3 regions of the Paenibacillus riograndensis SBR5 genome follow, and region 1 is predicted to be linked to each of the others. Evidence: a T-box and tRNA genes for the amino acid it is inferred to sense, from the RefSeq annotation. Region 1 holds a T-box; the other regions hold tRNA genes.

The links. The T-box of region 1 lies ahead of PRIO_RS29540 (glutamine--tRNA ligase/YqeY domain fusion protein). A T-box ahead of a tRNA ligase gene usually reads a tRNA of that ligase, here a tRNA-Gln.
Region 2: it encodes a tRNA-Gln, which carries the amino acid that the T-box ahead of PRIO_RS29540 (glutamine--tRNA ligase/YqeY domain fusion protein) is inferred to sense. The anticodon was not compared.
Region 3: it encodes a tRNA-Gln, which carries the amino acid that the T-box ahead of PRIO_RS29540 (glutamine--tRNA ligase/YqeY domain fusion protein) is inferred to sense. The anticodon was not compared.

The regions. Positions count from the first base shown of each region.
Region 1 covers NZ_LN831776.1:7,031,850-7,037,015, forward strand. Annotated here, with positions in the region: gene PRIO_RS29535 (Nramp family divalent metal transporter) at 1-632, opposite strand, end outside; gene PRIO_RS29540 (glutamine--tRNA ligase/YqeY domain fusion protein) at 1,033-2,724, opposite strand; T-box leader at 2,806-3,067, opposite strand; gene PRIO_RS29545 (tetratricopeptide repeat protein) at 3,118-4,674, opposite strand; gene PRIO_RS29550 (copper amine oxidase N-terminal domain-containing protein) at 4,718-5,166, opposite strand, start outside.
Region 2 covers NZ_LN831776.1:6,859,753-6,864,918, forward strand. Annotated here, with positions in the region: gene PRIO_RS28800 (carbohydrate-binding protein) at 1-1,693, opposite strand, end outside; gene PRIO_RS35800 (hypothetical protein) at 2,595-2,804, opposite strand; tRNA gene PRIO_RS28805 (tRNA-Leu) at 3,195-3,273, opposite strand; tRNA gene PRIO_RS28810 (tRNA-Cys) at 3,310-3,380, opposite strand; tRNA gene PRIO_RS28815 (tRNA-Gly) at 3,387-3,461, opposite strand; tRNA gene PRIO_RS28820 (tRNA-Gln) at 3,467-3,541, opposite strand; tRNA gene PRIO_RS28825 (tRNA-His) at 3,561-3,636, opposite strand; tRNA gene PRIO_RS28830 (tRNA-His) at 3,684-3,759, opposite strand; tRNA gene PRIO_RS28835 (tRNA-Trp) at 3,784-3,857, opposite strand; tRNA gene PRIO_RS28840 (tRNA-Tyr) at 3,863-3,948, opposite strand; tRNA gene PRIO_RS28845 (tRNA-Thr) at 3,953-4,028, opposite strand; tRNA gene PRIO_RS28850 (tRNA-Phe) at 4,049-4,124, opposite strand; tRNA gene PRIO_RS28855 (tRNA-Asp) at 4,264-4,341, opposite strand; tRNA gene PRIO_RS28860 (tRNA-Met) at 4,372-4,445, opposite strand; tRNA gene PRIO_RS28865 (tRNA-Val) at 4,480-4,555, opposite strand; tRNA gene PRIO_RS28870 (tRNA-Glu) at 4,725-4,799, opposite strand; tRNA gene PRIO_RS28875 (tRNA-Ser) at 4,861-4,950, opposite strand; tRNA gene PRIO_RS28880 (tRNA-Asn) at 4,954-5,029, opposite strand; rRNA gene PRIO_RS28885 (23S ribosomal RNA) at 5,095-5,166, opposite strand, start outside.
Region 3 covers NZ_LN831776.1:1,161,099-1,166,264, reverse strand. Annotated here, with positions in the region: gene PRIO_RS33705 (GGDEF domain-containing protein) at 1-43, opposite strand, end outside; gene katA (catalase KatA) at 250-1,710, shown strand; gene PRIO_RS05065 (helix-turn-helix transcriptional regulator) at 1,856-2,809, opposite strand; tRNA gene PRIO_RS05060 (tRNA-Gly) at 3,229-3,299, opposite strand; tRNA gene PRIO_RS05055 (tRNA-Pro) at 3,312-3,385, opposite strand; tRNA gene PRIO_RS05050 (tRNA-Arg) at 3,392-3,468, opposite strand; tRNA gene PRIO_RS05045 (tRNA-Gly) at 3,479-3,553, opposite strand; tRNA gene PRIO_RS05040 (tRNA-Leu) at 3,561-3,644, opposite strand; tRNA gene PRIO_RS05035 (tRNA-Lys) at 3,661-3,736, opposite strand; tRNA gene PRIO_RS05030 (tRNA-Gln) at 3,744-3,818, opposite strand; tRNA gene PRIO_RS05025 (tRNA-Asp) at 4,016-4,093, opposite strand; tRNA gene PRIO_RS05020 (tRNA-Met) at 4,169-4,242, opposite strand; tRNA gene PRIO_RS05015 (tRNA-Val) at 4,277-4,352, opposite strand; tRNA gene PRIO_RS05010 (tRNA-Glu) at 4,384-4,458, opposite strand; tRNA gene PRIO_RS05005 (tRNA-Ser) at 4,632-4,721, opposite strand; tRNA gene PRIO_RS05000 (tRNA-Asn) at 4,725-4,800, opposite strand; tRNA gene PRIO_RS04995 (tRNA-Ile) at 4,804-4,880, opposite strand; rRNA gene rrf (5S ribosomal RNA) at 4,936-5,052, opposite strand; rRNA gene PRIO_RS04985 (23S ribosomal RNA) at 5,132-5,166, opposite strand, start outside.

The DNA.
Region 1 (5,166 bases):
AGGATGCCCGCAGCCAGCAGAATGCTGTCAACGCCCTGGAACTGCGGGGTGAAGATCCCGGCGGCGACTGCCCCGGCATCCGGCTTGGCCATGATGACCTGGAACGTAAAGGCCAGTACGACAATCAGCACCATACCGGCGATTCCGGCCTCAAGTGTGCGGTACCCGCGCCGCTGCAGCTCCAGAATGGCGAATGAACCAACAGCGGTTATCAATGCGGCTGGCAGCATCGGAATGCCGAACAACAGATATAGTCCGAGCGCTGCCCCGATAAACTCCGCCAGATCGGTAGCGATAATCACCAGTTCACTCTGAATCCACAAAAAGATGGATACGCCCTTCGGGAATCTCTCCCGTGCTACCTCGGGCAGATTCTTGCCGGTAGCTATGCCAAGCTTGGCGGACAGCGATTGAATCAGAACAGCCATCAGATTCGACGCGAATATAACCCACAGCAGGAGGTAACCATATTTAGAGCCTGCTGTAATATTGGTGGCGAAATTCCCGGGGTCCAGATAGGCTACAGAAGCGATAAAAGCCGGGCCCAGGAAAGGAAGGAGCCTCTTCAATCCTTTGACATCCCCGTTCAGCACTGCCTGCGCGGTGAGTTTGTTTTTTTGTCTGTGTATCATTGGAGGTGTTTCTGCCAAATTTTGCTCCATCATTATCAATCCCTCCTCTTGCCCGGAAAAGTTGTCTATACACACGAAAGTTTCCCTGGTGCAACATTTAATTTAGTTTTATTATAATCTGTGTTTTGAAAAATGTAAATGCCTTTACGAAACTATTGCTTGGCATCATTTCCATACCCTATTTATTAACCCTTGTGCGCTTAATGTTTCGGGGTGCAGGCAACACTCATGCGAATATCTCTTCAGCCTAGAGCAGGTTACTTTATTCTTATGTAACAAAGCCCCATAAAGTGAAACTTCAGCTCATCTGCTTCTGCTTAAAAATTAACGGGCGGGGTCCGGGTCACCCCCGGCTCCCGCCCGCTGCTATTACCTGTCTCTTCATCCCATTCACGGCGGCTTATTTCCCGCTCTTCCACGTATCCTTCAGCGGAACAATCCGGTTGAAAACCAGCCGGTCTTCCCGGCTCAGCTTGTTGTCGACGCAAAAGTATCCCTGGCGCATAAATTGAAATTTATCCTCAGGCTTGGCGCCAGCCGCAAAAGGCTCCAGCAGGCAGCTCAGCATCAGCCTTATGGAATCCGGATTGATGTACTCCTCCCAGGTTTCGCCTTCCGCCTTGGGGCCTTCATTGTCTTCCAGCAGCTTCTCATACAGGTATACCTCTGCCGGTATGCCATGACTGGCCGAGACCCAGTGCAGGGTGCCTTTGACCTTGCGTCCACTATTTGCCCCGCCGCTTTTGGTCAGGGGATCATAGGTGCAGCGCAGCTCGCGGACCGCACCGGTTCCGGCATCCTTGATGACTTCGTTGCATTTGATGATATAAGCCCCCTTCAGCCGGACCTCACCGCCCGGAACCAGCCTGCGGAAACCCGGCGCCGGTTCCTCCATGAAATCATCCCGCTCAATGTAGACAGTGCCTGAGAACGGCACCTCTCTCACACCCAGCTCCGCATTTTCGCTATTATTGGCCAGGGGCAGCCACTCTGTTTCCCCCGCCTCGTAATTGGTAATTACGACCTTTAGCGGATCAAGCACGGCCATTATACTTGGCACACTGGCTTTGAGGTCCTGTCTCAGGCAATGCTCCAGCATCGAGAAGTCCACCATCGTCTGGTTTCGGACCATGCCGATCTCTCTGACAAAGCTGCGGATGCTCTCCGGGGTAAATCCCCGTCTCCGCAGACCGCGCAGTGTGGGAAGCCGGGGATCATCCCAGCCGTCCACGTAGTTCCCCGCAACGAGTGCTCTGAGATACCGTTTGCCGGTAACCACCCCTGTCAGATTGACCCGCCCGAATTCCCTTTGCCTAGGGGCTTCTTCAATGCCCAGTTCCTCCAGCACCCACTCATAGAGGGGGCGGTGGTCCTTGAACTCAAGCGAGCATAAGGAATGGGTAATCCCTTCAATGGCGTCCTGGATCGGGTGGGCAAAATCATACATCGGGTAAATGCACCATGCATTCCCTGTACGGTAATGCTCCGCATGGATAATTCTATAGATCACAGGATCACGCAGGTTGATGTTCGGTGAAGACATATCGATTTTGGCCCGCAGCACCCGGGAACCGGTGGGATAAGCCCCTTCCCTCATCCCGCTGAATAAGCGGAGGTTCTCCTCCACGGACCGTTCCCGGTAAGGACTGTTTTTTCCCGGTTCCGTCAGTGTGCCTCTGTAGGCGGTCACCTCTTCCGGCGACAAATCGCAGACATAGGCTTTGCCTTTGCGGATTAAGTTCAGCGCGCTATTGTAGATTTGCTCCGAATAGTCCGAGCCGTAATAAATATGTTCTCCGGGGCTGCAGCCCAGCCATTCAATATCCTGAATGATCGCTTTTACATATTCCATGTCCTCTTTGAGCGGATTCGTATCGTCGAAGCGCAGATGAAAGGTGCCGCCGTATTTGTGCGCAAGCCCATAGTTGGTGTGAATCGCAAACGCACTGCCGATATGCAGATATCCGTTCGGCTCCGGCGGGAACCTTGTGCAGATCTCCCTGCTGTAGATACCGGACTCTATATCCTCCTTGATCAGCTTATCCATGTAGTTTTCCGCTGCTGCGGTTTCCATTGCATTGTCGTTGCCCATGTGTGAACCCTCCTGTATGAATGTGATGACCGCTCTGAATCTTTCCCAACAAAAAAGAACCCCACCTCCAAGACGTATGGTCTTGGGGACGAGATTCTCGCGGTACCACCCCAGGTTTATTAATATGTCGCCATATTAATCTCATTAAGTACGGCATTGCCGGCAGGCAAGGCTTATACTCTAGCTCTGTAACAGGAGCTCCTGTCGCACCATCCCCGGCATCTGCTAGTTCCGGTACGCCGCTCAGAGACTTGGTTCAATACACCTTTCTTTACCCCTTTTCAGCGTCCGGGGCTCTCTGTAAAAGAACGGATATATCTACTCTTCTCCTCATCGCATTTGATTATAATTTCTTGTATTTTACAAAATAACTGCGCTGCTGTAAAGGCAGCCTCAGTCCCCGCTGAGCGCCGCCAGAAGATCCAGTGCCTCCTCATGCTCCGGCTCCAGCACCAGCGCCTGGCGGGTATACTCCAGCGCAGCCTCCAGATCCTCAAGCTCATAGCTGCAGATGGCCAGGCAATAGAGCACTGTGACGACCGGCTCATCCTCCGTCTCCCGCAGCGATTGCGTCAGAAAACGCCGCGAGTCTTCGTACAGTCCCATCTCGAACAGCAGCAGCCCGCTGTCCAGGGCGAGATCATATTTTTGCGGCATCGGATAAAAGCCTGTCCACATCCGGTCGATCCCCAGCTTCAAATCGAGAATCTCCTCATCGCTGGCATCTTCCAGCAGGCCGGAAATCCGCTCGGCACTCTGGATGAACAGCTCGGCATCATAGCCGCCCAGCCGCCAGAAGCCCAGAATCTGCTGCAGCCCGATAGTATCGTAGTTCTGGTCGATCCAGAGCTTCAGACTGAAGAAGTCATCCGGCCCGAAACGTTCAATGAACCTGCGGTAGGCCAGACGGGCCTGGACATGGCGCAGCGGCTCCTCCAGCATAAAGATGCAGCCGACGTTCAGGTTCTTGTAATGATGTTCGGTAAATGAAGCCAATGCGCCTTTTTGTTCAAAATAGCACACCAGCGCATGATAGTTGGCTGTAAGTGAGATGCTGCCATGATGGATCAGCTTCGGCGGCTCAGCAAACTCCCAGTTCTCCAGCCGGTGGTCGCCCTTGTCGGCGGTCAGCAGCAGGAAGCCAGACCCGGACAGCGCACTCAGCCGCTCCATACATTCCAGCGCCGCCGCCGGGAAAAGCACATGCGAATCCTCCAGCTTCTCCTGATAGAACGCGATCACCTCGCGGTACGGGTAGAACTTCTCTTCATAGCCTGCTGCCCGGCGGTAGTGATACTCGGGAATCAGATCCCTCAGCACCTCGGAGGGCCCCATCGTGTCTGACTGCTCCGGGTATTGCAGCGATACCTCGCACTCATATATTTTGCCTTCATCCACATAGAGCAGCTCCTGCGGGATACTGTCAAAAAAGTAGTTGGCGATCACCATCAGCGGCTGTGCCAGCATCCCCGGTGTAATCACCCTTCCACTTTCTATAAGATGCAGCTCGGTATCCGCAACAGCGTCGAAACGCGCGAAATCGAGGATGCCCTGCTCTACAAAAGGGATCAGGCCGGGATGCTGCTGCCAGCCGGTGATATTTTTCCACGGAAGATCGCTCATGACATAGGTAAACGGAGGCAGCGGCAGCCCCGCATAATCCACTAATTCACACAGCTTCTGCAGCACATGGAACGCGAGGCGTCCGGCACCTGCACCCAGCTCCAGAATAATGACCGGCTCCGTGGTGTGCCCCATCCCCGCCCGGTCCTGTAAAAAACCAAAGATCATCTCTGCATAGCTGGTCCCGATCATCGGATTGCTCGTAATATACTGCGGAACCTGGTCGTTTTTCCAGGCCTGCATCCCCAGCTCTTCATAATATTTGCGCTGCAGCTCCCATATCGGGGCTTCGCTGAAGCGGTAGCGTATTGGTCCGCTGTCTGTCATATGTGTATACCCTGCTCTCTATAATCTTCTGGTTAATGTTCTCTTAGTGTCCCAAATCAGCTGTCCGGGAATTATAAATGACATACTCAGCCGCTGACGGAATGTTCACTGTGAACGCTAACGCCGCAGCCTTAGCCGTCTGGCCGGCCGGACCCGGGATCTTCCGGATCGTTGCTTGCCCTTGACTGTCGACAGCGATCAGCTCCAGCGCTGCGCTTCCTTTGGGAATAATGAACCCGGATGTGTTGATCACACTCAGATTCAGCCGGTATCCCTTGCCGGATGGCTCCTGCGTCAGTACCGTCGGATACAACGGATTGTAGTTCTCTCCAGCTAGGCCCGTAAATGGTGTGACCTTCAGCCATGGCCCCGTCTGCGGCAGAGTGAATCCCTGTCTGCCCTGCACCACCAGTATGGGGCGGTCGATTGTATTCAACATATTCTCCCAGCGGATGGACTTCAAGGCTCCCAGCACAGGGCTCATTGGCACAA
Region 2 (5,166 bases), 170 kb from region 1:
CAACATCTTTAAATGCTATATAGTCGCCATTACTCCCTCCACCAACATCCAGCCCACCATCAGTGCTTGACTCATAGGATATAACACCTGAACTAAGGTTATAGCCTTCCGCTTCAAATTTCAATGTGTTGAATTTGGGAGCTGCAGCATAGCTGTTAGTATCTGTTATTTTCAATTCTGCCAATGTAGTTGCCGCAACTCCACCGACGCGAACATTGTTTAATGTAACTCCGGAGACAGTAGATGTGTCACTCCAACCCTTCATTATTGAAACTTCACCTAAAGCGCGTAAATTGATATTATTATAGACCACATTTTTTATCGGACCAGTTTTTGCAGAAAGATCAAACCATCTGGAGTGAACACCGGATCTTGGCCAGAAGCCTTCTACATCTATATTGTCAAATATGATGTTTTGAGCTGCTGGAGTTCCATAAAGATGACCTACTGCTAAAGCACGCCAGCACCGGTATACATAAGAGTTTTTAACAACGATGCCATCCTGAAGCTGTTTCACTCCATCTCCAACCTTGAATGCTCCACATCTGCTCCAAGCCAAAGCATCATCCACAACTACATTTGACTGGTTTTCAGGACTTCCCGGCCAGTTTGCAGCTATATCCGTAGTTGCTACATCCCATGTCTTAAATGAGTAGGTGTCATCCTCAGATACTGCTACAGTGTGCTTTATAAGTACATTCTGGCTCTCTTGAATGTCTATTGCATCATTTTCATAATCAAGTTCATTGTTGTTGAAGTGCTTGGTATTCTGGAAGGTTACGTTATTAGATCTTGTAACGATTGTAGCCCAGCCACCGCTGTCTCTTATGGTTATGCCGTCAACCGTGAAGTTACTGCACTGCAAGGGTACAAGAATATTGTTCAAATAATTGTTTGTATTCCTCATATAATGACCATTGCCGTCAATAGTTCCCCTGCCGTATATCTTAATATTGTTTGCATTTGTTTCGGTATAGATAAACCATGTTCCATCCTTATTCAGAGAATTCTTATGAAAATGGGTAGTGTAATCGCTTGGATTTCCAGAACCCCTTATAACAGAACCACCCTCCAGATAAACCGAAACATTGCTTTTTAGAACAAGGTTGCCGCTCTTGTAAACTCCGGCTGGAACGTATACTATACCGCCACCTGCTGCGTTAGCCGCATTGATGGCGTTCTGTATTGCAGTTGTAGCCATTGAGGCACCGGTACTGTCGGCACCGTATTGAGTTTTAACATTGTATATACCTGTACCGGATGAAGCCGGAACATTGGTTTCAAGAGCATCTGCCGCAATAACCAGATCTTTCAGATTATTGATTTTAACTATAAGATATGTTGGTGATGAAAGTGTAAATGTAAGTGTATTTCCGCTCTTTGTTGCAGTGATTCCCAAAGCTTTGGGAGAAATATTATAGGTATTGATTGGCTCGCTTGCTGTTATTGTGATTGTAGTAGTACCTGAAAAAGAGAAATTACAATAATTATAGTTTACAAATACCGCCGAAGTGTCGATTACCGGTATATTGGTAGAGTCTGCTGTTACCGTGTATTGACTGGTCGTGGTATAGATCGACGGTAATGGATAGCTTACAATTGTACCCGCCGCGATTGCTGTCAAAGGAACGACAGCTAAAAGACTGGCGAGCATACAAACAATTAAACTTAAAAACTTTAACCGTTTTAACATAAATAAACACCTCTTTCATATTTTTTAGAAAACACTCTATCATCAGTGAATGATGATTTCACCAGTGATGCTCTATTACTCTTTTCATAAAGTCAATATTTCCCTGCTCAGCTTCGGAAGTGGCAGAGTAATACTAACCTTTTCTGCATCAGCAAAGTTTCTAACGAAGCATATAAAAATTCATATACACTACTAACATATGTTGCTTGTGGTGTAATTAATCCATCTGCTGTAATAGATTTTTGTACAGAGTTTGGGTTAGTTGTCCCTATTAATTCTGGGTCAACATAATCAAGTGACACATCATTATAGATCATTTTATTGTTAGAATTGGTAACTGCTACTTATGGAATTAATATCGAACTTGCTGCTGGAATTGATGCTTATAATGAAAACTCTTACCTTGGAAAAAGCAATTATTGGACTCCTGTTGGTATAGTGATTAATCACAGGTTAAATTAATAATATGAGAAAAATGATTGTGGGGCTTTCCTTTTCCGTTTTAGGAATGGCAAGTATGCTTGTTCAAATTGTATGCGGTTCCACTTGTGCTTGAAGTCCATCTGTGGAGTGGGAGTCGACTTTGGCATATTTTATTTTCTTCTGAGTATTTCAATCTAAGTGTTTTTTTACAGCGAGCGGGGTACTATTTTTGTTAGGAGTTTTACTTTCCCTTATCTCGCTTATACACGATAAACGTTAAGTAACGTCTGGGTCTCCGACATTTCAAAGAGACTCAAAATCGAGCGGGAAACCGTGGAGGTTCGAGTCCTCTCGCCGGTATTACACGAAAAGTCTGTAGGATTGTACATCATACAATTCTGCGGACTTTTTATAGTGCGCCCGGCATGGGCGATAACTAGGCGGTGAAAGTCCGCTACAGGCTTGGCAGTAGGAACTGTTAGCTGAAGGCAAGGATGTCGTCGCGAGGTGGAATCTGAAGGAAGCCGGAGGTAAACCCTCGGCCCCCAAACTCCCCATTACATCCAGCTTTGGCAGCAGTAGATGCACTTTGATTTTCTGTGGATGATTGTGCAAAAACAGAGGAACCTAAACTTAAAGACATTAAAACGGTGAAAAGAAGTGTTGTTACTTTCGTTTTTAATTTCATTTTTTTATATCTCTTCGAATTATTATACTTCCATTTTATTCTATCAGTTGAATATATTTTTGTAAACAAATACCATATGAAAATATAGTCCTTGAATAAAGATTTGGGAGTATTGTAAAGGCAAGAATAGCAAAAATGTCATTTGGCGCAGGAAACCGCGTGGGAGTAGAATTCCCAACGACATTTTTAGGGTTTTCCTCCGGCAGTGGATATAGGTATAGATATGCTGCCGCGCCCAGATTGGAATTCTGTTATACTGTCACGAAGCGGTAAACCGTACGTAAACTCATATGCCTTAAAGTCACTTCCGCAAACCGAATGAATGAAGTGATTAAAATAAAAACAGCCCATTAGAATTTTCATCTAATGGGCTGTTCTTAGTAAAAATAATACCGGCGAGAGGACTCGAACCTCCACGGTTTCCCACTCGATTTTGAGTCGAGCGCGTCTGCCATTCCGCCACGCCGGCGCGTACAAATATGATTAGGGCTAAATAAAAAAATGAAGGCGCCACCCAGACTCGAACTGGGGATAAAGCTTTTGCAGAGCTTTGCCTTACCACTTGGCTATGGCGCCATAAAATGGAGCGGACGACGGGAATCGAACCCGCGACCCTCGCCTTGGCAAGGCGATGCTCTACCGCTGAGCCACGTCCGCATTAATGGCTGGGGATATAGGAATCGAACCTATGAATGACGGAGTCAAAGTCCGTTGCCTTACCGCTTGGCTAATCCCCAATATTCATTTGTAAAGTAATGGGGCGGCTGATGGGTCTCGAACCCACGAATGCCGGAACCACAATCCGGTGCGTTAACCCCTTCGCCACAGCCGCCATATGAAACTGTTACATCCTAATTAGATCAATAATTCTAAAAGTAATGGGGCGGCCGATGGGTCTCGAACCCACGAATGCCGGAACCACAATCCGGTGCGTTAACCCCTTCGCCACGGCCGCCATATGAAACTTTTAAAATTTGTGTGGCAGGGGCAGCAGGAATTGAACCCACACCAACGGTTTTGGAGACCGTTGTTCTACCTTTAAACTATGCCCCTAAAAATGGTGGAGGCTGATGGATTCGAACCACCGAACACGTACGTGAGCAGATTTACAGTCTGATGCGTTTGGCCACTTCGCTAAGCCTCCACAATGGTGCCGGCGAGAAGACTTGAACTCCCAACCTACTGATTACAAGTCAGTTGCTCTACCAATTGAGCTACACCGGCATATTAAGTTGTAAGAAAAATGGTGGCGCGGGACGGAATCGAACCGCCGACACAAGGATTTTCAGTCCTTTGCTCTACCGACTGAGCTACCGAGCCATATAAGTTATATTAAGTAAACCTTGATGGCGGAACCGACGGGATACTCTTCACTTCGTTACGAGATTGCGATGTAATCCTTACGAAGCAATGCTTCAACGAACCCTATGATGGATTCTCATCCCTGAAGCAAACATGATGGCGGAACCGACGGGATTCGAACCCGCGATCTCCTGCGTGACAGGCAGGCATGTTAGGCCAACTACACCACGGTTCCAAATTAAGCACTACTCTTTTTGGGGTTAAATTGCGGGGGCAGGATTTGAACCTGCGGCCTTCGGGTTATGAGCCCGACGAGCTACCGGGCTGCTCCACCCCGCGTCAGTATAAAGCGTATTCTTTTGAAAGGATACTATGGTGGAGGCTGAGGGGTTCGAACCCCCGACCCTCTGCTTGTAAGGCAGATGCTCTCCCAGCTGAGCTAAGCCTCCATAAATCAACAAAACTTATTGTACCAAATCACTTTAATAAAAATCAAGTAATAATGGTGACCCGTATGGGATACTCTCCACTCCGTTACGAGATTGCGATGCATTCCTTACGAAGCCGATGCTTCAACGAACCCAATGAATTCTCATCCCAGAATTCGAAGATGTAAATTGGTGACCCGTATGGGATTCGAACCCATGTTACCTCCGTGAAAGGGAGGTGTCTTAACCCCTTGACCAACGGGCCATATCTTCATGCTCCAACGAACCACAGAGGGTTCTCATCCCTATTCAAGGAAGTATTGCTACGGAGAGAGAGGGATTCGAACCCTCGAGACGCTTGTGGCGCCTACACGATTTCCAATCGTGCTCCTTCGGCCAAACTCGGACACCTCTCCATATGGCTCCCCGAACAGGACTCGAACCTGTGACAACTCGATTAACAGTCGAGTGCTCTACCAACTGAGCTATCAGGGAATATGCATATCAGACGTTTGATCGCCTGAAAACTGAATCCGAAACGAAAACTGCATTTTAGTTATTTGGATAAGCCCTCGACCGATTAGTATTGGTCAGCTCCACACGTTGCCGTGCTTCCACCTCCAACCTATCTA
Region 3 (5,166 bases), 2.0 Mb from region 1:
CCTCTGTCAGCGTGAACGGCAGTCTGATCAGTCGGTCCAGCATGTTGTCTCCTCCTCGCCGCATGGGCTGCACGAAACTTCAACAGAATTATTATCGTTCATCCTTAAGCCTGAGCACAACAGAAAAATCAAGCTATTGCAGACTTATTTAAAATAATTCTAAATAAGTATTGATATTTCAAATTTTTTTGATAATATAGTATTTATACTTATTCTAAAATCAAATCCTAATAAGAGGTGGAATTATTCATGAGCGAGAGCCCTAACAAACTTACAACAAGCTGGGGAGCACCTGTAGGTGACAACCAGAACTCCATGACTGCCGGTTCCCGTGGACCAACACTGCTGCAGGATGTTCATTTGCTGGAAAAGCTGGCACATTTCAACCGGGAGCGTGTTCCGGAGCGTGTAGTTCATGCCAAAGGCGCCGGGGCTCATGGTTATTTTGAAGTCACTCAGGATTTATCCAAATATACCAAAGCAGCCTTCTTGTCGGAGGTGGGCAAACGCACGCCGATGTTCATTCGCTTCTCTACAGTAGCCGGGGAGCTGGGGTCTGCCGATACTGTGCGCGATCCCCGCGGCTTTGCCGTGAAATTTTATACCGAAGAAGGCAATTATGATCTGGTCGGCAATAATACGCCTGTCTTTTTTATCCGCGATGCGATTAAATTTCCGGACTTTATTCACACCCAGAAACGCCACCCTCAGACCCATCTCAAAAACCCCAATGCCGTCTGGGATTTCTGGTCCCTTTCGCCAGAGTCGCTGCATCAAGTGACGATTCTGATGTCAGACCGCGGCATACCGGCCACGCTCCGCCACATGCACGGCTTTGGGAGCCACACCTTCAAATGGGTGAATGCCGACGGTGCGGCAGTGTGGGTTAAATATCATTTTAAAACAGAGCAGGGTGTTAAAAATCTCGACGTGAAGCTTGCCGCCCAAATTGCCGGGGAGAACCCGGATTATCACACCGAGGATTTGTTCAATGCGATCGATCAAGGCGATTTCCCTGCCTGGAGACTGTATGTGCAGATTATGCCTGTAGAAGATGCCGATACGTACCGTTTCGATCCCTTCGATGTAACCAAAGTATGGTCGCAGAAGGATTATCCGCTCATTGAAGTAGGCCGCATGGTATTGGACCGCAACCCGGAAAATTACTTCGCGGAGGTGGAGCAGGCTACATTTTCTCCTGGCTCCTTCGTACCGGGAATAGAAGCTTCACCCGACAAAATGCTGCAGGGCCGCCTCTTCGCCTATGGTGATGCCCACCGCTACCGCGTAGGCGCCAACCACAACCAGCTGCCTATTAACCGGCCGGTTGCTGAGGTTAACAATAACCAGCGCGATGGCGCGATGATTCACGGGAACAACGGCGGCGGTTCCGTTTACTACGAGCCGAACAGCTTCGGCGGAGCGGCCGAGTCCCCGGCGCACAAGCCGGCAGCTTTTGACGTCTCGGGGAAAGCCGACAGTGTTCCTTATGATCATGACGATCACTATACCCAGCCCGGTGATCTCTACCGGCTGCTGAGTGAAGAAGAACGTGCACGCCTTGTCCGCAATATCGTTGGTGCCATGACACCTGTTGAGAAGGATGAGATCAAGCTCCGGCAGATCGGCCATTTCTACAAAGCAGATCCTGAATTCGGCCAGCGTGTAGCCGCTGGTCTGGGACTGACAGTACCACAGCAGGGCGAGTAACTCTTTTAGACCTGTTCACGATTACCCCCCGGCCTGATGACCGGGGGGTATTTATGTATGAAATACAGACTCTACGCTATTAATTAGCTTTCCAGCAAGTTCGTATCTGAGATGTATATCGGCCTATGATGCGAATCGGAGCTGCTCACTTTTGATAAAGCCTCATCCACTGCTCCAACTGCACTTTCAGCCCTTCTCTGGCCGAGGCCGGTTCGAGAATTTCCGCGTTCGGCCCATATTGCAGAATCCACTTGGTGAATTCCTTTTCATTATTGACAGTCACTTCAAACAACAGGCTGCCATCATTCTCATCGCTCATCCAGGGATGAACGAACAGCTCCTCTTCTTTAATGTAACGGGCGATTTCGGGATGAAACCGCACCCTGAATTTGATGTTTTTGTTGCCGCGGTCGATGGACCAGGTGTTTTTCAGATATTTTTTTATATTAAAATTCCCTTTATCAAAGCTCCGGTCAGTCACCTCCACCTCCTGAAAACGGCTGATGCGAAAAGTGCGGATCGCCTGCTTCAGATGACAGTACCCAATCAGATAAAAACGCTGGTCCCGCGGAATCAGGTAATACGGATCGATCTCGCGCTGTGTGAGCGCATTGCGGGATTGGGAATGATAGATGGCCCGGATACTCCGCTGCTCCAGAATGGCACCAATAATCGGCTGCAGGAAATTCCGGCTTTTTTTGCGGTATGCAGGTTTGCCCATTTGAATAATATCAGCAATATTTTCAAGTATTCCGTTCTGTTTGGATTTTTCCTTCAGATGGGTGCCCATGACCTTGTCATACGCAGTATGGAATCCTGGGGGGATTTTGTCCTGATTCAGAAATGAGGGTAAAAGAGAGAAGGCCAATGCTTCCTGTTCGGAGAAATCCAGCGGGTAGAGAAAAAACTTTCCCAAAAACTTATAGCCCGTCCCCCTGCCCTCGTTCGTTACAGGTGCAAAATGGCTAATGATCTCCAAATCCCTGTAGACCGTCCTAATGTTCACATCACATCTGATGGCCAGAGCCGAGGCGGTAATTCCGGGATTGGACTGGATGGCGTTAATAATCTTGAAGATTCGAATTACTTTGTCAGTCATTACTGTAAGCTCCTTAATTTCCTGTTATTCATGGTCGTTGTACTCGCCACCATAATAATATCAGTTCCCCCCGCTCCCTGACCGCCAGCAAAAATACAATACAGTGAAAACCATCAATAAAATGAAAAGAAAAAACATATGCATAGACATCTATAGCAAAAACCAGCTATGGCTTTTCAACAAGGCAACTCAAAAACTCAAGTGGAAAAAGTAAACTTAATTCCTACCAATACGGCTTCACTGCCAGTGCTACTTTTTCCCACTATTCCATATTCAGAGGAGCTTTTTAAGCTATTGAAGTAGACTAATTCCACCTCGCTTGCCTGCGGTCCCGCATGATACTACTCTTCCGTTTGCTTACTTCCATCCAACAAAAAAAGAACCCCTGCCCGCTGCAAGGATTCTTTTATTAAGATTTAAGCGGGTGATGGGAATCGAACCCACGCTATCAGCTTGGAAGGCTGAAGTTCTACCATTGAACTACACCCGCACAGGTGTAAAATCGGGATGACACGATTTGAACATGCGACCCCCTGGTCCCAAACCAGGTGCTCTACCAAGCTGAGCTACATCCCGTAATAATGGCGCGCCCTGAGAGATTCGAACTCCCGACCTTTTGATTCGTAGTCAAACGCTCTATCCAGCTGAGCTAAGGGCGCAAAATCTATATGGAGCGGACGACGGGAATCGAACCCGCGACCCTCGCCTTGGCAAGGCGATGCTCTACCGCTGAGCCACGTCCGCAAAAACATGGTGCGCGTGAAGGGACTTGAACCCCCACGTCGTGAAACGCCAGATCCTAAGTCTGGTGCGTCTGCCATTCCGCCACACGCGCACACCTTAGAAAAAAATGGTGAGCCATGAAGGACTCGAACCTTCGACACCCTGATTAAAAGTCAGGTGCTCTACCAACTGAGCTAATGGCTCTCATATATGGCTGGGGATATAGGAATCGAACCTATGAATGACGGAGTCAAAGTCCGTTGCCTTACCGCTTGGCTAATCCCCAACATGAATAATTAGCAAAACTACGGAAAAGTCCGTGCTTCAACGAACCCTTTGATGGATTCTCATCCCTGAAGCAAACTATGATGGCGGAACCGACGGGATACTCTTCACTTCGTTACGAGATTGCGATGTAATCCTTACGAAGCTGATGCTTCAACGAACCCTATAATGGATTCTCATCCCTGAAGTAAATTTTGATGGCGGAACCGACGGGATTCGAACCCGCGATCTCCTGCGTGACAGGCAGGCATGTTAGGCCAACTACACCACGGTTCCAAATTAAGTACTATGGGCTCCCCGGAAAGTAATCGGAATACACTACAAAGCATATCTTTACTTTTTGGGGTTAAATTGCGGGGGCAGGATTTGAACCTGCGGCCTTCGGGTTATGAGCCCGACGAGCTACCGGGCTGCTCCACCCCGCGTCAGTATAAAGCGTATTCTTTTGAAGAAATACTATGGTGGAGGCTGAGGGGTTCGAACCCCCGACCCTCTGCTTGTAAGGCAGATGCTCTCCCAGCTGAGCTAAGCCTCCATATATTTGGTTGTCCTCAAGGGAAAATAATTGGTGACCCGTATGGGATTCGAACCCATGTTACCTCCGTGAAAGGGAGGTGTCTTAACCCCTTGACCAACGGGCCATATCTTCATGCTCCAACGAACCACTGAGGGTTCTCATCCCTATTCAGGGAAGTAACGCTACGGAGAGAGAGGGATACTCTCACTTCGTTCGAGATTGCGAAGTAAACCTAACGAAGCTTATGCTTCAACGAACCACTGAGGGTTCTCATCCCTATTCAGGGAAGTAACGCTACGGAGAGAGAGGGATTCGAACCCTCGAGACGCTTGTGGCGCCTACACGATTTCCAATCGTGCTCCTTCGGCCAAACTCGGACACCTCTCCATATGGCTCCCCGAACAGGACTCGAACCTGTGACAACTCGATTAACAGTCGAGTGCTCTACCAACTGAGCTATCAGGGAAAATGGTGGGCCTTAGTGGACTCGAACCACCGACCTCACCCTTATCAGGGGTGCGCTCTAACCAGCTGAGCTAAAGGCCCTTCTATCTTATGTAGATATTATGGGCAAAAAAAATACCACAGAGTGTGGTTGTCCGCTTGGCGGCGTCCTACTCTCCCAGGACCCTTCGGTCCAAGTACCATCGGCGCTGGAGGGCTTAACGGTCGTGTTCGGGATGGGTACGCGTGGAACCCCTCCGCTATCGCCACCAAACGGGCACTTGCGGTGCAAATGCTTCAGGAATTTGATTGCCTGAAAACTGAATCCGAAACGAAAACTGCATTTTAGTTATTTGGATAAGCCCTCGACCGATTAGTATTGGTCAGC